3 regions of the Aliirhizobium cellulosilyticum genome follow, and region 1 is predicted to be linked to each of the others. Evidence: predicted binding sites of a transcription regulator. Region 1 holds the regulator's gene; each other region holds the start of a gene.
The links. Region 1 encodes PhoB, which activates phosphate uptake and scavenging genes when phosphate is short. Its sites were predicted from a motif close to TGTCATNNANCTGTCAT; they were not measured.
Positions count from the first base shown of each region.

Region 2: the regulator PhoB is predicted to act here: its motif matches at 3,212-3,228, upstream of GGE33_RS05105 (BtaA family protein).
Region 3: the regulator PhoB is predicted to act here: its motif matches at 2,839-2,855, upstream of GGE33_RS16965 (alkaline phosphatase).

Region 1 is NZ_JACIGW010000002.1:749,486-755,458, reverse strand. It holds gene pstC (phosphate ABC transporter permease subunit PstC) at 1-1,399, shown strand, start outside; gene pstA (phosphate ABC transporter permease PstA) at 1,396-2,712, shown strand; gene pstB (phosphate ABC transporter ATP-binding protein PstB) at 2,725-3,540, shown strand; gene phoU (phosphate signaling complex protein PhoU) at 3,588-4,301, shown strand; gene phoB (phosphate regulon transcriptional regulator PhoB) at 4,331-5,014, shown strand; gene GGE33_RS12385 (PACE efflux transporter) at 5,085-5,519, opposite strand; gene GGE33_RS12380 (GcrA family cell cycle regulator) at 5,719-5,973, opposite strand, start outside.
Region 2 is NZ_JACIGW010000001.1:1,087,389-1,093,361, reverse strand. It holds gene GGE33_RS05120 (hypothetical protein) at 21-656, shown strand; gene GGE33_RS05115 (lytic transglycosylase domain-containing protein) at 817-1,767, shown strand; gene GGE33_RS05110 (serine hydrolase domain-containing protein) at 1,771-3,111, opposite strand; gene GGE33_RS05105 (BtaA family protein) at 3,277-4,527, shown strand; gene GGE33_RS05100 (class I SAM-dependent methyltransferase) at 4,563-5,180, shown strand; gene GGE33_RS05095 (glycoside hydrolase family 25 protein) at 5,312-5,973, shown strand, end outside.
Region 3 is NZ_JACIGW010000003.1:549,661-555,633, reverse strand. It holds gene GGE33_RS16975 (ABC transporter ATP-binding protein) at 1-410, opposite strand, end outside; gene GGE33_RS16970 (hypothetical protein) at 415-891, opposite strand; gene GGE33_RS16965 (alkaline phosphatase) at 1,033-2,787, opposite strand; gene GGE33_RS16960 (IclR family transcriptional regulator) at 2,975-3,733, opposite strand; gene GGE33_RS16955 (dihydrodipicolinate synthase family protein) at 3,912-4,820, opposite strand; gene GGE33_RS16950 (alpha/beta hydrolase) at 5,182-5,973, shown strand, end outside.

The DNA of each region.
Region 1 (5,973 bases):
TGGCGGACTGTCCTCCAAACTCCATTCTCGTCCCGGCTATTATGGCTCGTTCGTCGCGATCTGCGCCGTCCTGCCGGCCGCGATCGTTCTGGCTGCCTGGCTGATTGCCAGCCCGCTCTACATCAATTCCACCATTCGCGGCGGTTTCCCCGAGGATGTGAAGGCCAGGTCAGAAGCTGAGCAGGGTCTCGCTTTCGGCATGGTCAACTCGCTTGCCCGCGGCATGGATATCCTGACGCTGGACGAGATCGACAGGGTCGGCAGCAACCCTGCCGAACTTCGAAGCGCGCTCGGCGCCAAGGGCGTTGCGCTTGCCGGTGATCCGGAACCGTACATGGTCGAATCCGCCGGCGACCTCAATGCGATGAACAAGATCAGCAACCGTGTCATGACGGCTGTTGTGCTGATCGTTGCGCTGATTGGCGCAGGTCTTTCCTATACCCGCATCTCGCATCGCTTCCGCGCCCGCAACAGGGTCGAACGTGTCATCCTTGGCGCGCTTGTCGTCGCTTCGTCGATCGCGATCATCACGACGATCGGTATCGTCATGTCGATGCTGACGGAAGCCGGCCACTTCTTCGGCCGCGTTCCTGCCTGGGAGTTCTTCTTCGGCACCGTCTGGGATCCGCGTTTCGCTGCAGCCGGTGCGAGCGCCTCTGAGGGCCAGTTCGGTCTGATCCCGCTGTTGCTCGGCACGCTTTATATCGGCTTCGTCGCAATGCTCGTGGCCGTACCGGTCGGCCTGTTCTCGGCAATCTACATGTCGGAATATGCCTCGCCGAAGCTTCGTTCGATCGCCAAGCCGCTGCTCGAAGTTCTCGCCGGTATCCCGACCATCGTCTATGGCTTCTTCGCGCTGACCACGGTCGGTCCGTTCCTGCGGGATCTTTCCTCCAGCATCAACGGCATCGCCACCGGTGATTTCGCCAACTTCATCCAGGCGCAGTCGGTTCTCACGGCCGGTTTCGTCATGGGCATCATGCTGATCCCTTACGTTTCCTCGCTGTCGGACGACATCATCACCGCAGTGCCCCGCGCCCTTCGTGACGGTTCGCTCGGTCTCGGCGCAACCAAATCGGAAACCATCAAGAAGGTCGTCATGCCGGCTGCTCTGCCGGGTGTTGTCGGCGCTCTCCTGATGACCGCCTCCCGTGCCATCGGTGAAACCATGATCGTGGTTCTCGCTGCCGGTGTGGCGGCCCGCATGCAGCTCAATCCATTCGAGCCGATGACGACGGTGACCGTCAAGATCGTCAGCCAGCTGACGGGCGACCTTGAATTCACCTCGCCGCAGACGCTCGTCGCCTTCGCACTGGGTATCACACTCTTCGTGATCACGCTTTGCCTCAATATCTACGCGCTCTTCATCGTGCGCAAATACCGGGAGCAGTACGAATGACCGACGTGGTTTCTTCCCCCGCCGGCGTCCTGGCGAAGCCCGCCCGTCGCGATATCGGCATCAAGCGCCGCTACGCCGCAGAACGTCGCTTCCGCGCCTATGGCATCGCCGCCCTGTCCTTCGGGCTTCTTTTTCTCGCGCTGCTTCTGTGGTCGGTCGTTTCCAAGGGATATACCGCCTTCCAGCAGACGATGATCACCGTTCCGGTCGAATTCTCCGAACAGATCATCGACAAGGATAACGAGCGCGCCACCGATCCGCAGAAGCTGGTGACGGCCAATTACCCGCTCATCGCCCGTAATGCCGTCGCCAAGGTGCTCGGCGTTGCCGAAACCGATCGTTCGGGTCTGCGCGCCGTCAACCAGATGATCTCGGACGGCGTTCGTGGCCAGCTGCGTGACATGGTTGTCGCCAACCCACAGATCATCGGCACGACCCAGACGGTCTCGCTGCTTGCCGCCGGCGATATCGACAGCGCATTCAAGGGCCAGATCGATCTCTCCGTGTCGGAAAACAACCGTAAGGTTTCCGACCAGCAGGTCGGCTGGATGAACCAGCTTGCGGAATCCGGCGCCCTCGGAAAGCACTTCAACACCGGCATTTTCGTTAACGGCAATTCCAGCCGTCCGGAAGCTGCCGGCGTCGGCGTGGCCTTGATCGGCTCCTTCTACATGATGCTGATCGTGCTCGTCCTGGCGCTGCCGATCGGCGTTGCCGCCTCGATCTATCTCGAGGAATTCGCGCCGAAGAACAAGTTCACCGACCTGATCGAGGTGAACATCAACAACCTCGCGGCCGTCCCCTCCATCGTTTATGGTCTCTTGGGTCTGGCGGTCTTCATCAACTTCATGGGCCTGCCGCGCTCGGCTTCGCTGGTCGGCGGCCTGGTCCTGACGCTGATGACGCTTCCGACGATCATCATCGCCACCCGCGCTGCATTGAAGGCGGTTCCGCCATCGATCCGTGCGGCGGCTCTCGGCCTCGGCGCCTCGAAGATGCAGACCATCTTCCATCACGTCCTGCCGCTTGCCATGCCGGGCATCCTGACCGGTACGATCATCGGCCTGGCGCATGCTCTCGGCGAAACCGCACCGCTGCTCCTGATCGGCATGGTCGCCTTCGTCGCCAACTATCCGACGACGCCGATGGATCCGTCGACAGCACTGCCGGTGCAGATCTACATGTGGGCAAACGAGGCGGAACGCGCCTTCGTCGAAAGAACTTCGGGAGCGATCATCATCCTGCTCCTGTTCCTCGTGGTCATGAATGTTGGTGCAATTCTGTTGCGTCGGCGCTTCGAACGCCGTTGGTAGGAGATCGACACAATGAATATGTTGTCAGAAGCAGCAGTTGAGAAGGCGCTGGACAAGAAGATGAATGAAGTCGCGTACAAGATGATTGGCAAGGACGTATCAGTCTATTACGGCGAGAAGCGCGCGCTTTTCGACGTGAACCTGAATGTCCGCGAAAACACGGTGACGGCGCTGATCGGCCCCTCGGGTTGCGGCAAGTCGACCTTCCTGCGCACGCTCAACCGCATGAACGACACGATCGAGGGCTGCCGCGTCACCGGCAAGATCACCCTTGATGAAGATGATATCTACGACAAGGAAATCGATGTCGTGGAACTTCGCGCCCGCGTCGGCATGGTGTTCCAGAAGCCGAACCCGTTCCCGAAGTCGATTTATGAAAACATCGCCTACGGCCCGCGCATCCATGGTCTGGCCCGCAACAAGGCGGATATGGACCAGATCGTCGAAGCCAGCCTTCAGCGCGCCGGCCTCTGGGCGGAAGTCAAGGATCGTCTTCATGAAGGCGGGACCGGTCTCTCCGGTGGTCAGCAGCAGCGTCTCTGCATCGCCCGTGCGGTTGCAGTTTCGCCGGAAGTCATCCTGATGGACGAACCCTGCTCGGCGCTCGACCCGATCGCCACCGCAAAGGTCGAGGAACTGATCCACGAACTGCGCGCCAACTATACGATCGTTATCGTCACCCACTCGATGCAGCAGGCCGCCCGCGTATCCCAGCGTACCGCCATGTTCCACCTTGGCCAGCTGGTCGAAGAGAACGACACGGACAAGATGTTCACCAATCCGGATGACCAGCGCACCCAGGATTACATCATGGGCCGCTTCGGCTGATTGGCCGTTGCCTGTTGCCCGCTGCTACGGATTTTGAGGACAAAGAGATGGTATCAAGTCATATCCTGTCGGCCTACGACGAAGAACTGAAGTATCTGCGCCGCCGCATCTCGGAAATGGGTGGCCTTGCGGAACAGATGTGCGGCGATGCCGTGCGCGCCCTGGTCAATGGTGACTCTGCCCTGGCCCAGAAGGTTATCTCCGACGACGTGATCCTGGATCACGCCGAGCGCGAGATCCAGGACAAGGCGATCGTCACTATCGCCAAGCGTCAGCCGATGGCTGCCGACCTGCGCGAAATCATCGGGACGCTGCGCATCGCAGCCGATCTGGAACGCGTCGGCGATCTCGGCAAGAACACCGCCAAGCGCGTCATTGCGGTTCAGGGCCATGGCGTTCCCCGCAAGCTCGCCCGCGGTCTGGAACACCTCTCCGATCTCGCGGCTGTACAGCTCAAGGAAGTGCTGGATGTCTATGCCAGCCGTTCGGCCGAAAAGGCAGAAGCGATCCGCCTGCGCGACGAAGAAATCGACGCCATGTACACGTCGCTTTTCCGCGAACTCCTGACCTACATGATGGAAGATCCGCGCAACATCACCACCTGCACGCATCTTCTGTTCTGCGCCAAGAACATCGAGCGTATCGGTGACCACGCGACCAACATCGCGGAAACCATCTACTACATGACGACGGGTGCTGTGCCGGAAGGCGAGCGTCCCAAGGACGATACGGCGAACACCGTCGGCGCGATTGCTGACTGATTTTGCCTGTCTGATGGAGTGTATCTAGTATGCAGCCGAGAATTGCGGTCGTGGAAGACGAGGAGGCGCTCAGCGTCCTCCTCCGTTATAATCTCGAAGCCGAAGGCTACGAGGTCGAAACCATTCTGAGAGGTGATGAGGCCGAAATCAGGCTTCAGGAGCGTGCTCCGGATCTTCTGGTTCTCGACTGGATGCTGCCAGGCGTTTCCGGCATCGAATTGTGCCGGCGCCTGCGCATGCGGCCAGAGACCGAGCGCCTGCCGATCATCATGCTGACAGCGCGCGGCGAGGAAAGCGAACGTGTTCGCGGTCTGGCGACCGGTGCCGACGACTATGTCGTCAAGCCGTTCTCGACGCCGGAACTGATGGCGCGTGTCAAGGCGATGTTGCGCCGTGCCAAGCCCGAGGTTCTCTCCAGCGTCTTGAAATGCGGTGATATCGAACTGGATCGCGAGACCCATCGCGTTCATCGCAAGAGCCGTGAAGTACGCCTTGGCCCGACCGAATTCCGTCTCCTGGAATTCCTCATGGTCTCGCCTGGCCGCGTCTTCTCGCGCTCCCAGCTTCTGGATGGCGTCTGGGGCCACGATATCTATGTCGACGAACGCACCGTCGACGTGCATGTCGGCCGCCTGCGCAAGGCGCTGAACTTCTCCAACATGCAGGATGTCATCCGCACCGTTCGCGGTGCCGGCTATTCGATGGAATCCTGATACGCGGGATAGCATCTGGAATGCAGGTTTCTCAGCCCGAGTGCGGTCATCCGCCTCGGGCTGAAGCATTTCAGGCCTTGGCTTCTTCCTGCCACTCAGGCAGCGGAAAGATCCGGTCGTAGGCCAGATTGAAGAAGAACGCATAGACCAGGTAGAACAGGGCGAACGAGATATCCATCACGAGCGCCTGCATCAGGCTCACGCCCAGATACCAAGCGATGAACGGCATGAGCACGATCAGCAGTCCGAGTTCGAACAGCACGGCATGTGCAACGCGCAGCGCCATGGTTTTCTGCGTACCGCCGCGATACGTCTGCATCAGGTGGTCGAAGCCGAGATTGTAGAGATAGTTCCAGCCGGTCGCCAGCGTTGCCGAAACGATCCCGACGACACCGATATGTTCGACCGGTATGCCGAAGACGAAAGAGGCGAGCGGTGTGAAAATCGCAAGCCCGATGATTTCGAAGCTGATTGCGTGACGAATACGGTCGCGTGTCGTGCGCATTTTATACCCCATTGGGTTATCCGGGTCGTCCCGGCATCAATGCCCATTCTGGGGGAGGTCGTCCTCACGCCTTTTCAGATAGGTGTTTGTGGCGCAGGAGGCAAGGCGCAGGCGGGCAAGGCTGCCTTGCAGAACCCGCAGCACGGCAAACAAAAAAGCGGGCCGAAGCCCGCTTGATCGTTGTTTATGGTGCCGAACTTTACGCCCGTGCAGCGCTCGGACGGCGGCGCTCGTTGACCGGCTGGTAGGCGAGCTTCGCATGGTAGGTGCAGTAAGGCGAATTATCCGGGGACTCACAGCCACAGAAGTGGAAATCGTCCGTCAGCGGATCGCCGACGGGCCACTTGCAGGTGCGTTCGGTCAATTCGGTCAGCGCCAGCTTGCGGGAAATCGGCAGGACAACGTTGGAAGCGGGACGGTAGACCAGTTCCTGCGAAGCCTCGAACTCGACCTC
Region 2 (5,973 bases), on a different contig from region 1:
TGGCATCCGGGAGGGTGATGATGACCATAGAAACATGGCTCGCTTTTGCGGCAACGACGGTTGCTATCCTTCTTATGCCGCATCCCATTGCATCGCTCACTGCAGCGTTCTCCGCTTCATGGGGAAGAACAAGCGCATTCGTGACGATCCCGGCCTTCGTTCTATCCTTTGTTCTTGGAGGCGTTCTGGTCGTCGCCGGCGTTTTTCTGATCACTTTCCTTTGGCCAGCAGCAATCGGCGCTCTTTCATGGATAGGGCTGTCCTACCTGATGCTGCATGTCCTCTACGCCTACCAGGATCCTCGGCTCCGCTATGGGACTGCCGACAACGACAACCTTCCCGAAACGCGTCCCATGCGCATATTCGGTTATTTCGTTCTGACAACGTTCAGGAGCACGCGTTACTTTGCGCTCACGGCAGCAATTGCCGTCCAGTTTTTTGATCCCGCGCGCGCGCCACAGGAACAGTATATAAACATGATTTCTGCACTGGCCGCTTCGGCGATGATAGGGGCGCTTGCCCATGCCACACTTCCCGCCAGTTTCACTCGGAAACGCCGCGTTTCCAAGGCCCGCAGCAAGGCTCCCTACAAGCCCGGAACACGTTTCATAGCCCGTCGTGCGGTCACTGCCGGATATCGGCGCATCGCCGCATGATCATCTGCGACCGGCTGGTGGCTTGTCGATCTCTTTCGAATGAGTTAATTGAGGTCGAGTTTCACTGGTCTTGTTAACGTTCTGGGCAACGATTTTTAATGAAAGCGACCCGATGGCAATGATGCGATTTGTGGGCCGTAAGGCAGCCGTGGTTATTGCCATGTCTTCCGCATTGGCTGCATGTTCCAGCGTTGACCACAGCAACAACGTGGCGTCGAACGAGACGCAGGACCAATCCGTTCAGCAGACTGCCGATGCATCTTCGGCGATCGCAGAAGGAGGTCCTGACAGCACAGTTACGCTCGTCAAGACAAGCCGCCTCCCGGTTCCCGTACCGACTGTGTCGGACGCAGCCAACGTTCAGACCGCAGCCATGTCATCTCCGACCATGGCGCCATTCGTTGCCATGCAAACGAGCTCGACTGCCGCATCGATGCCTGTTGTCGTCGCCTCTGCTCAGCCAGTGGCGCATAGCACCGCCAAGGGTGCCCGCCTTGTTTCCCCTCCGCTCGCTCCGGCAGTCCAATCGGGACAGATCCAACCGGCAGCAGCTCAGGCCATCGCGCTTGACGAACCAGAACTGACGCCGGACATGGTCGCGCTGCAATCGGTCATTCCGATCCCGCGCCCGCAGGTGCCGACGACTACGCTTGCTTACGCAGCCCAGCCGAAAGCAGTCGCCGCAGTTTCGGCGATCGACAACCGGATGGAGTTCCCACCGGCTCCAGGCGAGCCGATGCCGGAAACCGCGACGGACGCCCCTTCGAACTTGAAAAAGCTTATCCACCGTTATGCCGGCCTGTATGGTGTACCGGAATCGCTGGTGCACCGCGTCGTGCACCGCGAAAGCAAATATGACCCCAAGGCCTATCACAAGAACGGTTATTGGGGTCTCATGCAGATCAAGTATTCGACGGCCAAATCGATGGGTTACGAGGGACCACCAGAAGGCCTTCTCGATGCCGAAACCAACTTGAAATACGCGATCAAATATCTCCGCGGCGCTTGGCTCGTCGCCGACAACCAGAACGACAACGCAATCCGGCTTTATGCGCGCGGTTATTATTACGATGCCAAGCGCAAGGACATGCTCCACGTCCTGCAGAAATAACGGCTAATCGGCGTTTACCCGTTTCACCACTTCCGATGCTAGCACACTCGCATCGTAGCCCTGCGATCTTGGCGTTAGGCCCAACCTCACGATTACCAGATCCACTGACGGAATGACAAAGACATTTTGCCCGTCATGCCCGCTGATGACGAATGCATCCGATGGCAGACCGGCCCCAGGCTTCGGCAGCCACGTCTGCATTTTCGAATAGCGGCCGCCCGAACTTCTGTTAGCCTCATGCATCTGCGCCACGAAGCCTTCCGGCAACAGGCGCGCCCCCTCCCACACACCGTCGCGCGCCAGAAACAGCCCGAACCGTGCCCAATCGCGGGCAGTCGCATACATATACGAACTGCCGACAAACGTGCCCGCCGCATCGCTCTCCATGATCGCCGACGTCATGCCCAACGGTTCGAAGATCGCCCGCGAGGGATAGGCGAGCACTTCATCACGATTGCCGATGCGATCCATCCAGATCCTGGAAAGCAGCACGGACGTCCCGGATGAATAGGTGAAGCGGGAGCCGATCTCGTCTTCGAGCGGCAGGCTTTCGACGAAACGCGCCATGTCCGGCTCAAGAAACAGCATGCGCGTGACATCGGCCACCGTGCCGTAATTCTCGTTGAAAGCCAGTCCGCTCTCCATACCCATGAGATCGGAAACACGGATCAGTGCGCGCCGATCATCCCTCCACTCCGGAAACAGGTTCTTCTCGTCGAGCGACAAGCGCCCTTCCTTCATCAGTCGCCCGATGATCGCGGCATTCACGGTCTTGGTCATCGACCAACCGAGAAGCGGCATATCTTTCGAAAAACCTTCGCCATAGGTTTCGGCAACGATTTTGCCATGACTGACGATCACCACCGCACGCATGCCCGGCCCGGTTAAAGCAGTGTCTGAAAGTATTGAGACAAGCGTTTCTTCCGAATCGGCTTTATCCCCTTCAGGCCACAGCGCCTCGGGATCACTCTCTGGAACTGGCCTAGTAGCATTGCCTGCCGACTGAACACTTCCAACCGGCCCGACGGTGCATCCCGTTCCCTCGCGGTAAACTGCCTCACTCGGCGCAATCGATCCCAGCAGGGCAGCATTGACGCGTTTACCGTCACGGTCGATCGCAATGCCCATCAACCGCAAGAGCGGATGGCCCGGCGCCTGAACATCCTGCTCCAGAATGACATCGGGATCACGCCCCGCAATGAAGACGTTGGAGCACACGATCTTGGCCGCATAACCGCTGCCGACGCGCAGCAGATTGGGCGGAATGAAATAGATCCACAGGCCGATGCCGATCGCCACGATGAGCAGGAACACCGCAAGCCGACGAAAAATTACCTTCAGCACCAGCGCCTCCATTCTGTCTGCGGCATGCAAGCAAAATCCGCGACCGAGGGGAAGGCTCATTGTTGCGGAACGCGTTCACGATGAGGCAAGTCACAATGCGCGTCACGAAGCTGTTGCACGAAGCGGCTAAACGCCTCGAAACTCATGATGAGGCAGGATTTGGTCATGGCAGATATCGTCGAAGAACGTGGCTTGCAGCGCAACCGCAAGCTCAAGGACGCCCTCCTCCAGCACAAGGCCCTGTCGCCGCACGGCCTTTCCGAACGCCTGTTCGGCCTCCTCTTCTCCGGCCTCGTATACCCTCAGATTTGGGAAGACCCGGCAGTCGACATGGACGCGATGAAACTGTCGGAAGGGCATTCGATCGTCACCATCGGCTCTGGCGGCTGCAACATGCTGGCCTACCTGTCCCGCTCGCCGAAGAGCATAGATGTTGTCGATCTCAATCGTCACCACATCGCTCTCAACCGCCTGAAGCTTGCAGCCTTCAAACATCTGCCGGCGCATGCCGACGTTGTCCGCTACCTCGGAATGGACGGCCTGAAGTCCAATAGTTCGGCGTTTGATACCCATATCGCCCGCAACCTGGACGAACAGACGCGAGCCTACTGGCAGAAGCGCTCACTGACCGGTCGTCGGCGCGTCGAGGTCTTCAACAGAAACATCTATCGCACTGGCCTGCTTGGCCGCTTCATCGCCATTGGCCACGTAATCGCCCGTCTCCATGGGGTCGATCTGAAGGAATTTGCCGAGGCACGCTCGCTGCGCGAACAGCGCCAGTTCTTCGACGCCAACATTGCACCGCTCTTCGACCGCCCGCTGATCCGCTTCATCACCAGCCGCAAAAGCTCGCTCTTCGGCCTCGGCATCCCGCCCCAGCAATATGACGAGCTCGCGAGCCTCGCACCGAATGGCTCGATTGCACCGGTCTTGCGCGAGCGGCTTGAAAAGCTCGCCTGCCACTTCCCGATGAATGACAATTATTTCGCCTGGCAGGCCTTCGCACGCCGTTATCCGCGCCCGGAAGAAGGCAGCCTGCCCGATTATCTGCGTGCGGAAAATTACAAGGCGATCCGGCAGAATACCGATCGCGTCACGGTCCACCATGAGAGCGTCACCGTCCTTCTGGCGCGCAAGCCGGCCGGCTCGGTCGATCGTTTCGTGCTGCTCGACGCCCAGGACTGGATGACCGACGATCAGCTGAATGCGCTCTGGAGCGAAATCAACCGCACCGCAGCTCCTGGCGCCCGGGTCATCTTCCGCACTGCCGCCGAAAAGAGCGTCATCGAAGGCCGCATTTCCGATACGCTTAGGCAGGAATGGACCTATCTTGGCGAACGCTCCGCCGAACTGAACCTGCAGGACCGCTCCGCCATCTATGGCGGCTTCCACATTTACGTGAAGGCCGGCCAGTGAGCGCCGGCGCAACGACGGAAGCTCACGCCGCCCACATGGACCGCATGTACCGCTACCAGCGGCACATCTACGACCTCACGCGGAAATATTACCTTTTCGGCCGGGACAGAACGATTGCAGGCCTGAACGCGACCGACGGGACAAGCATTCTGGAAGTCGGCTGCGGCACCGGCCGCAATCTGGTCCTGACCCGCCGCCATTACCCGACGGCGAAGCTCTATGGCCTCGACATATCCGCCGAGATGCTGCAGACCGCACGCGCCAATCTGGCCGGCGACGCACAGCAACCGACCCTGATCGTCGCCGACGCCACGACCTTCCGCCCGCAGGACTTCGGTGTCAGCGGCTTCGACCGCATCATGATTTCCTACGCCGTCTCGATGATCCCGGCCTGGGAGGAGGCAATCACCACGGCACTGGCTGCCCTCAATCCGAAAGGCTCGCTGCACATCGTCGATTTCGGCCAGCAGGAGCGCCTGCCCGGCTGGTTCCGCGGCATGCTTCAAACCTGGCTGCGCCGCTTTCACGTCACCCCGCGGGCCAATCTTCACGAAGTCCTTCAGGCCAGGCTCGACGCAGCCAATGCCGCCATGACTTTCGAGGATATCGGGCGCGGTTACGCCTGGCACGCAGTGATCCGCAAGCGAGGCTGACGCACTCGTTATCCGGCCGATCATTTCGCCTTACGCAATCCCGGCGGCACTATGGTAAACGGAACGCTCGAATGCCGCGCGGCCTGATTCCGGCCGATAGCGGCTTAGCTGCAGCACAGACCGGATTCCTTATGCCGCGCACGCTTCTCGCCCTTCTTCTGACCGCCGTGCTGGCCAGTTCCTGCACGTCCACCAGCGACCTCATGGACACGGCCTCGATCAGCGGCACGAAGTTCAAGGACAATGACCCGCAGAATTTCGGCCGCGATCACCCCGGTCGGCACGAAGTCCACGGCATCGACCTGTCGAAATGGAACGGCACGGACATCGACTGGCAGACAGTCAGGAAATCCGACGTCGCCTTCGTCTTCATCAAGGGAACCGAAGGCAAGGACCGCATCGATCCGGCGTTCAGAACCCATTGGCAAGGTGCTGCACGCGCCGGCATCCCGCATTCCGCCTATCATTTCTACTATTTCTGTTCGACACCGGAAGATCAGGCCGACTGGTTCATTGCCAATGTACCAAAGGAAGCCAACATGCTTCCGCCGGTTCTGGACATGGAATGGAACCCCGCCTCGCCGACCTGCAAGCTGAGGCCGGATGCAGCAACGGTGCGTGACGTGATGCGGCGCTTCATGGCCCGTATCGAAGCCCATTATGGCCGCAAACCGATCATCTACACATCGGTCGATTTCCACCGCGACAACCTCGTCGGCGCATTCAACGACTATCACTTCTGGGTCCGCTCGGTGGCAGCGCATCCAGGCGAAATCTATACCGGTCGCAAATG
Region 3 (5,973 bases), on a different contig from region 1:
TGTTGTGCTGTCCGCTTGAGGCCGACCGTTTCGAATAACATGAGGGCGCGCTTCACAAGATCGGCCGTCGCCACGCGCGACAAGCGTGCCGGCAGCAGAATGTTGTCGAGCGCCGACAGGCCGGGAAACAGGTGAAAATCCTGCATGACCAAGCCGATATTGGCGGAGCGCCAGCGGTCGCGCCTGCCTTCGGAAAGATCCGCAAAGTTTTGATCACCCCAGAAGACGTGACCTGCACGCGTGCGTTCAAGGCCGGCAATGATGTTGATGAGCGTGCTTTTTCCCGAGCCGGAACCACCGGTCAGCGCAACACCGCTGCCTGCTGCGATTTCGAGATGATCTATGGCGAGCACCGGTGCCGTCAGGCCGGGAAACGCGACGGCGAGATTTTCAATTTTCAGCGACAGCATGTTTTCAAACCGTGGCGTATTCGGCCTGGCGAATACGAAGAAGACTGACGAAGCCGGTTTCCGGATCCGTCCAGGAGCCCATTTCCAGCTTGCCGCGCACTTCGATCGTCTGGCTGGGCTGGGTGAAGGTCTGTTTTTCATCGAGATAGACGACGACGATGTTGTCGGGCCAGTCGCTATCGGTCGAGCAGAAGGGGCAGATCGACATTGGAATTTCGGTGAGCACGAAGAACTGCGCTTCGGCTTTCAGCGGTGGGGCCATGAAACCGCGCATGGCGATGTCCTTGCCATTCAGCTGCTTGACTTTTTCGGAGAATTCCAAGCCGAGGACGCTGACCTTGCCGTAAAGCTCGTCGAAGGTGATGTCGCTATTGGCACTTGCACGGCCGGCAGCGGCGAGCAGGGGCAGGCCGGACATGAGGCCGAGTGTCATGGTGAGCGCCTGGCGGCGATTGAAACGCGCCGGATTAAGCTGCTTCATGACCTTTCTCCTTCCTGAAATATTCGCTCATCGTCATGCGGGACGGCTGACAATGCAAGCCGGGCAAAACCAGGGACAGTTGAACCCGGAAAAATATGATGAGGGCACGCCACGGCGGCGTACCCTCATTGTTTTCAAGTCTTAGTTGGTCTGCTTTGCGCCAAGCGCAAAAGCTTCGGCCAGAGCCTTGTAGACGTCGCTCTGTTCCATGTAGCCACGAAAGCCTTCGGCGCCGGGGCCTTCGGCCTGCAGAACGATATCGTCAACGGCGTGAACACCGCTGTCTGCGCTCTTCGGGATGATGCCGGTTACGAGAACTGCGCCAGGAACATCCTTATAGGCTTCGTTGGCGACATATTCCTTCTTTTCGTTCTGGATGGCCGGAACGAACGGAGCATCAAGCTTCGGGCGGAAGGTTTCGTAATGGTCCGGGCCGTTATTGGCGTTGAGGAACAGGCGACGCGATACGTCGACCTTGTCCGGATAGCCGTCACCGTCCTTGTCTTCGTAGTTCGGGAAGCCGGCTTCGGCATAGGTGCCGACTTTTTCGCGCATCTCGGTGCCCGGCTTTTCGTCATCGACGGTGCCGATGATGGAAACGCCGTGGGTGTGGTCGCCGGTGACGATGATCAGCGTGTCCGGGTTCTTGGCAGCAAATTCGCGGGCAACGCCGATCGCCTTGTCGAATTCGATCGTGTCGACGACAGCGCGATCCCAATCCAGCGGATGGGACATCTTGTCGACGTTTGCCGCTTCAACCATCAGGAAGAAGCCTTCCGGGTTCTTCGACAGGTTGTCGAGAGCAACCTTGGTCATTTCGACGAGGCCCGGCTGTTCCGGGAATTTGCCGACGGTGCCCTTCTTCAGGAACTCGCGGTCAAGCGTCGTGTCCATGTTGCCGGTGTGGAACAGGCCGAGGATCTTGCCGGTGTTGGTCCCGGCAGCCGTTGCAAGTTCACTCTTGCTGGTTGCCAGCGTGTAACCGGCATCCTTGAACATGGCGATATAGTCCTTGTCGTCCTTGCGCTTCGAGCCAGCAGTTGCCTGTGGCAGGAAGTAGGCGGAACCGCCGCCGAGCAGAACGTCCGGCTTGACGTCGAACAGCATGCCGTTGATTTCGGCCTTGTCGCCGCGCTTGCGGGTATGGGCGACGACGGCAGCAGGGGTTGCGTCCTGCAGTTCGGCAGTGGAGATGATGCCGATCGACTTCTTGGTCTGGCGGCGCAGCGCTTCCGCGATGTTCTCGACCTTCGGGTCGTCCATCGAGGAAGGAGTACGGTCGGCATAAACGCCGATGGCGTTCACGGCGGTCTTGTGACCTGTCATGTAGGCCGACATCGTGTTGGCGCTGTCGGTGGCGACGGCGTCGGTGGCCGAGGTGCCGATGAAGGCTGCCGGCGGAACGTCGTCCATGTTCAGGCGGCCATTGGCCTTGCCCTCGGTCATGCCCTTGGACATGATGCGGGCAGCGGTGCGGTGAGCAACCGACAGGCCGTCGGCGATCAGGAAGATGACGTTCTTGGCCTTGGCCTGTTCCGGCGTGCCATAGACGTTCCAGGTGATGCTCTTGGTCTCGCTGCCGGCGGCAACTTCAACCTTGTAGTCGCCGGCTTTTGCAAGCGTCACGCCGCGCAGGATGACGGCCGAACCGAGGACCTTGTCCTTGTTCTTTTCTTCGGCGACGAATTCGACTTCCTTGCCGAGAGCTGCCTTGTAATCCTGGCCGTTGACGGTGATCTTGACGTCTTCCGGCTTTACGACTTTATCGAACTCGACTTTGAAATCGAACGGCGAGCCGGTCAGGATCGTCGCGCGATCGAGCGGGTAGACTTCGGCAGCCTGAGCGGCGCCGGCGAGAATGGTCGTAGCGACCAAGGCGGAAAAGAGTTTGCGCATATTCCCCTCACGGACATGTGAAAAAACGACGCCCCCTCCTAGTCCCGCCATGTGACAGTTGGATGACTTGCCCACAGCAATGATTGGTTGATGTCTCGACGCCCGGCCTCAAATTTCCGGTGGCAGTGAAATGCAGTTGCCTGGATCACCCGTCCATACCGTGGCAAGCCAAGCAGGCCAGCTCGCGTTAGGAACGGTGCCCGATCAGGGCAGAAATTTCGCTACTGACGGAATTCAACAGGCCGATGTAACGTTCGAAGTCACGATTGTTGACGATCGGCGTGAGCGTGGAGAGGCTGATGGCTGCGGCAATCTTACCCTTGTCGTCGAAGATCGGCACGGCGGTGCAGCGCACGCCTTTTACATGTTCCTGGTCGTCGATCGCATATCCCTGCTCACGAACGCTGGTAAGCTCTTTGACAAAGGCTGCTTCGCTGCCGATGGAACGCGGTGTCGCCGCCTCGTAGGAATATCCTGTCAGGATGCGGTCTCGGGTCTCCCGATCCTGAAAGGCAACCAGCACCTTGCCGATTGCCGTGCAGTGAAGCGGGAGCTGCCGACCTATCCGTGAATAAGTGATGACGGCTGCCTGCCCCTCCACCTTGTCGATATAGACGCCATGCTTTCCATCGAGGATGCCGAGATGCACCGTCTGGCCGGTCTGTTCAGAGAGGCTGACAAGAAAGCTGTTGCAGATCTTGCGGATGTCTATCGAACTGATGACAAAATTGCCGCGTTCGACCAGTTTCATCCCCAGGCGATAACGCCCGTTATCCTCATTCTGGTCGATATAACCGCGCGCCTGCATGGTCTTGAGCAGTGCATGCAGCGTGCTTTTGTTCAATCCGGTCCGGGCGCTGATGTCAGTTATCTTGATCTCCCTGTTCTGATCGTCGAACAGGTCGAGAATCTGCAATGCTCTGTCTACGGACTGGATGGTCGGCATGCTTACCCGCTGGGATGAGTACAAGCCGGTGGCCACCGGCTCGCCTAAAATTGAATGCCGTGATGTCTAGCACAGTTCCTGCTCTCTTGCAGGTGCGCGACATATGGCCCGGCTCGCAACACCGAGTCGGGCGAATGGGAACGTTTACCTCAATGGTCCCGATCTCGCCAAGGCAGGCTCAGTTGATGCCCGCATCGGTGAGCACGCGACGGACCACCGCGATCTTCTCCTCACTGAGCGGCGCTGCCGGTGGCAGCGAATAGGAGGAGATCGGCAGCCCGCAGGCTTTCATCGCTTCCTTGACCACGCCGACGAAGGGCACATCGACCTTGTAGATGCGCGGCAGCTGCAGGATGGTGCGATGGAGAGCGGTGGCCCTTGCAAGATCGCCGTCCTTGACCGCGCGATAAATGCCCGTCGAAACATTCGGCGCGAAATTTGCGCTGGCAGAAATGGCGCCGTCACCGCCCAGAAGCAGCGTATTCAACAGATGATCGTCATAGCCGCAGAAGACGCTGAATTCGGGATGCGCGCCCTTCACGATATCGACCATGTCTCGCAGATGCGCCACCGAATCGATCGTATCCTTAAGGCCGACGATATTGGGATGTGCATCGACCAGCCGCTTGACGAAGGCGGGATAGAGGTCCTGGCCTGTAAGAGCCGGGAAGTTATAGAGCAGCACCGGCAGTTCGACCGATTTGGCAATCGTCGAGAAATAAGCGAACAGGTTTTCTTCCGTCACCTTCCAGTAGTAGGGATTGATGGCCACGACGCCGTTGGCGCCGATCGACTGGGCGTGCCGGCTGAGCGTGACTGCCTCGCGCGTATTGGTGCTGCCGGTGCCGATCAGTACCGGCACCCGGCCGGCGGTGTAACCGACGACAAATTCGGCAACCGCCAGACGTTCCTCATGGGACATCTGTGAGAACTCGCCCCCGGTGCCGAGGAAGAACATGCCGTCCACGCCTGCATTGACGAGATGGTCAATGACCAGTGCCATGCCGGCCGTGTCAAAGCTGCCATCATCTTTGAAGACCGTGGGTACGGGTGGAATGATGCCGGAAAATTTCATCAACCTGGACATTAACAAACCTCCTTTTGTCAAAAGCGATATCGGAACATGCGAAATGGTTGGACGTTAGAAATTTCTCATATGTTCTATATTATAGAACGACGTTCCGATAATTTTCAGCGTAGCCGAAGTGCCACTGTCCGGCTTTGGCAAATGCCATTGCGAGGCTGTATGTCGCACCATGGGGAGATTGCGGGCACTGATCGGGTGCTGAGGGGCAGCCGTAGTCATCCTGCCCATCCGCCTTGGCGATTGAAATGACCGCTCAATACCTGTGATTTCTTGTCAAGATTTAGACCGGGTGGCTTGCAGCCATTCGATCGATCCCCTAGCGATCACTTACGTGATGCCGGATTGACTGATGGGAGAGAACATGACCGAGGGGACACAAGTCTATGCGATGTCCGGGACATGTTTTTTCGATCTGATGCCCGCAAAGGGTGGTGAACGCTATCGGATCTTCCTTTCAATTCCGACCGGCGAGCCGCCTGCGGAGGGATGGCCGCTTCTGGTGACGACCGACGGCAATGCCACCTTTCCCTTCGCGGTAGCGAGCCTTGTTACTCAGGCCCCCTATTCCACGGGAACGAATGTCGGTTGGGGCGTCGTTGTAGCCATCGGTTATCCTTCGGATGAGCCCTATAATGCGATGCGCCGAGCCTGGGATCTCGGACCTCCGCCAGTCAAATCCTATCCGCCTTATTTCGAAGGTGGTCCTCCGGTTCTGATCGGCGGCACGGGAGAATTGCTCGATTTCATCGAACACGAACTGCTGCCGAAAATCGCGGACATGGTGCGGCTCGATCCTGCGCGTCGATCGCTTTTCGGCCATTCGTTCGGCGGCCTCTTCACGCTTTTTTCGCTGTTCGAGCGGCCGGGCCTTTTCAAAAATTGGATTGCCGCCAGCCCGACCATTTATTGGGAAGGAAGCGAAATCCTCAATAATGAGGCGCGGCGACAGGATGCACCCGGTAACGCACCATTCCTGCATCTATCTGCCGGGGAGTACGAAGGCGATGAACTGGCACCGTTTCAGTACCGGAACGAGGATGCCGAGGCACGCCTCGAAAAGCGGAAAACGGAGAGGACTATATCGCTTGCCAGGGAAATGGCTGTTCGTCTGAACGGCACTGCAGACAGCATTCGCACCGAATTTGAAATTTTC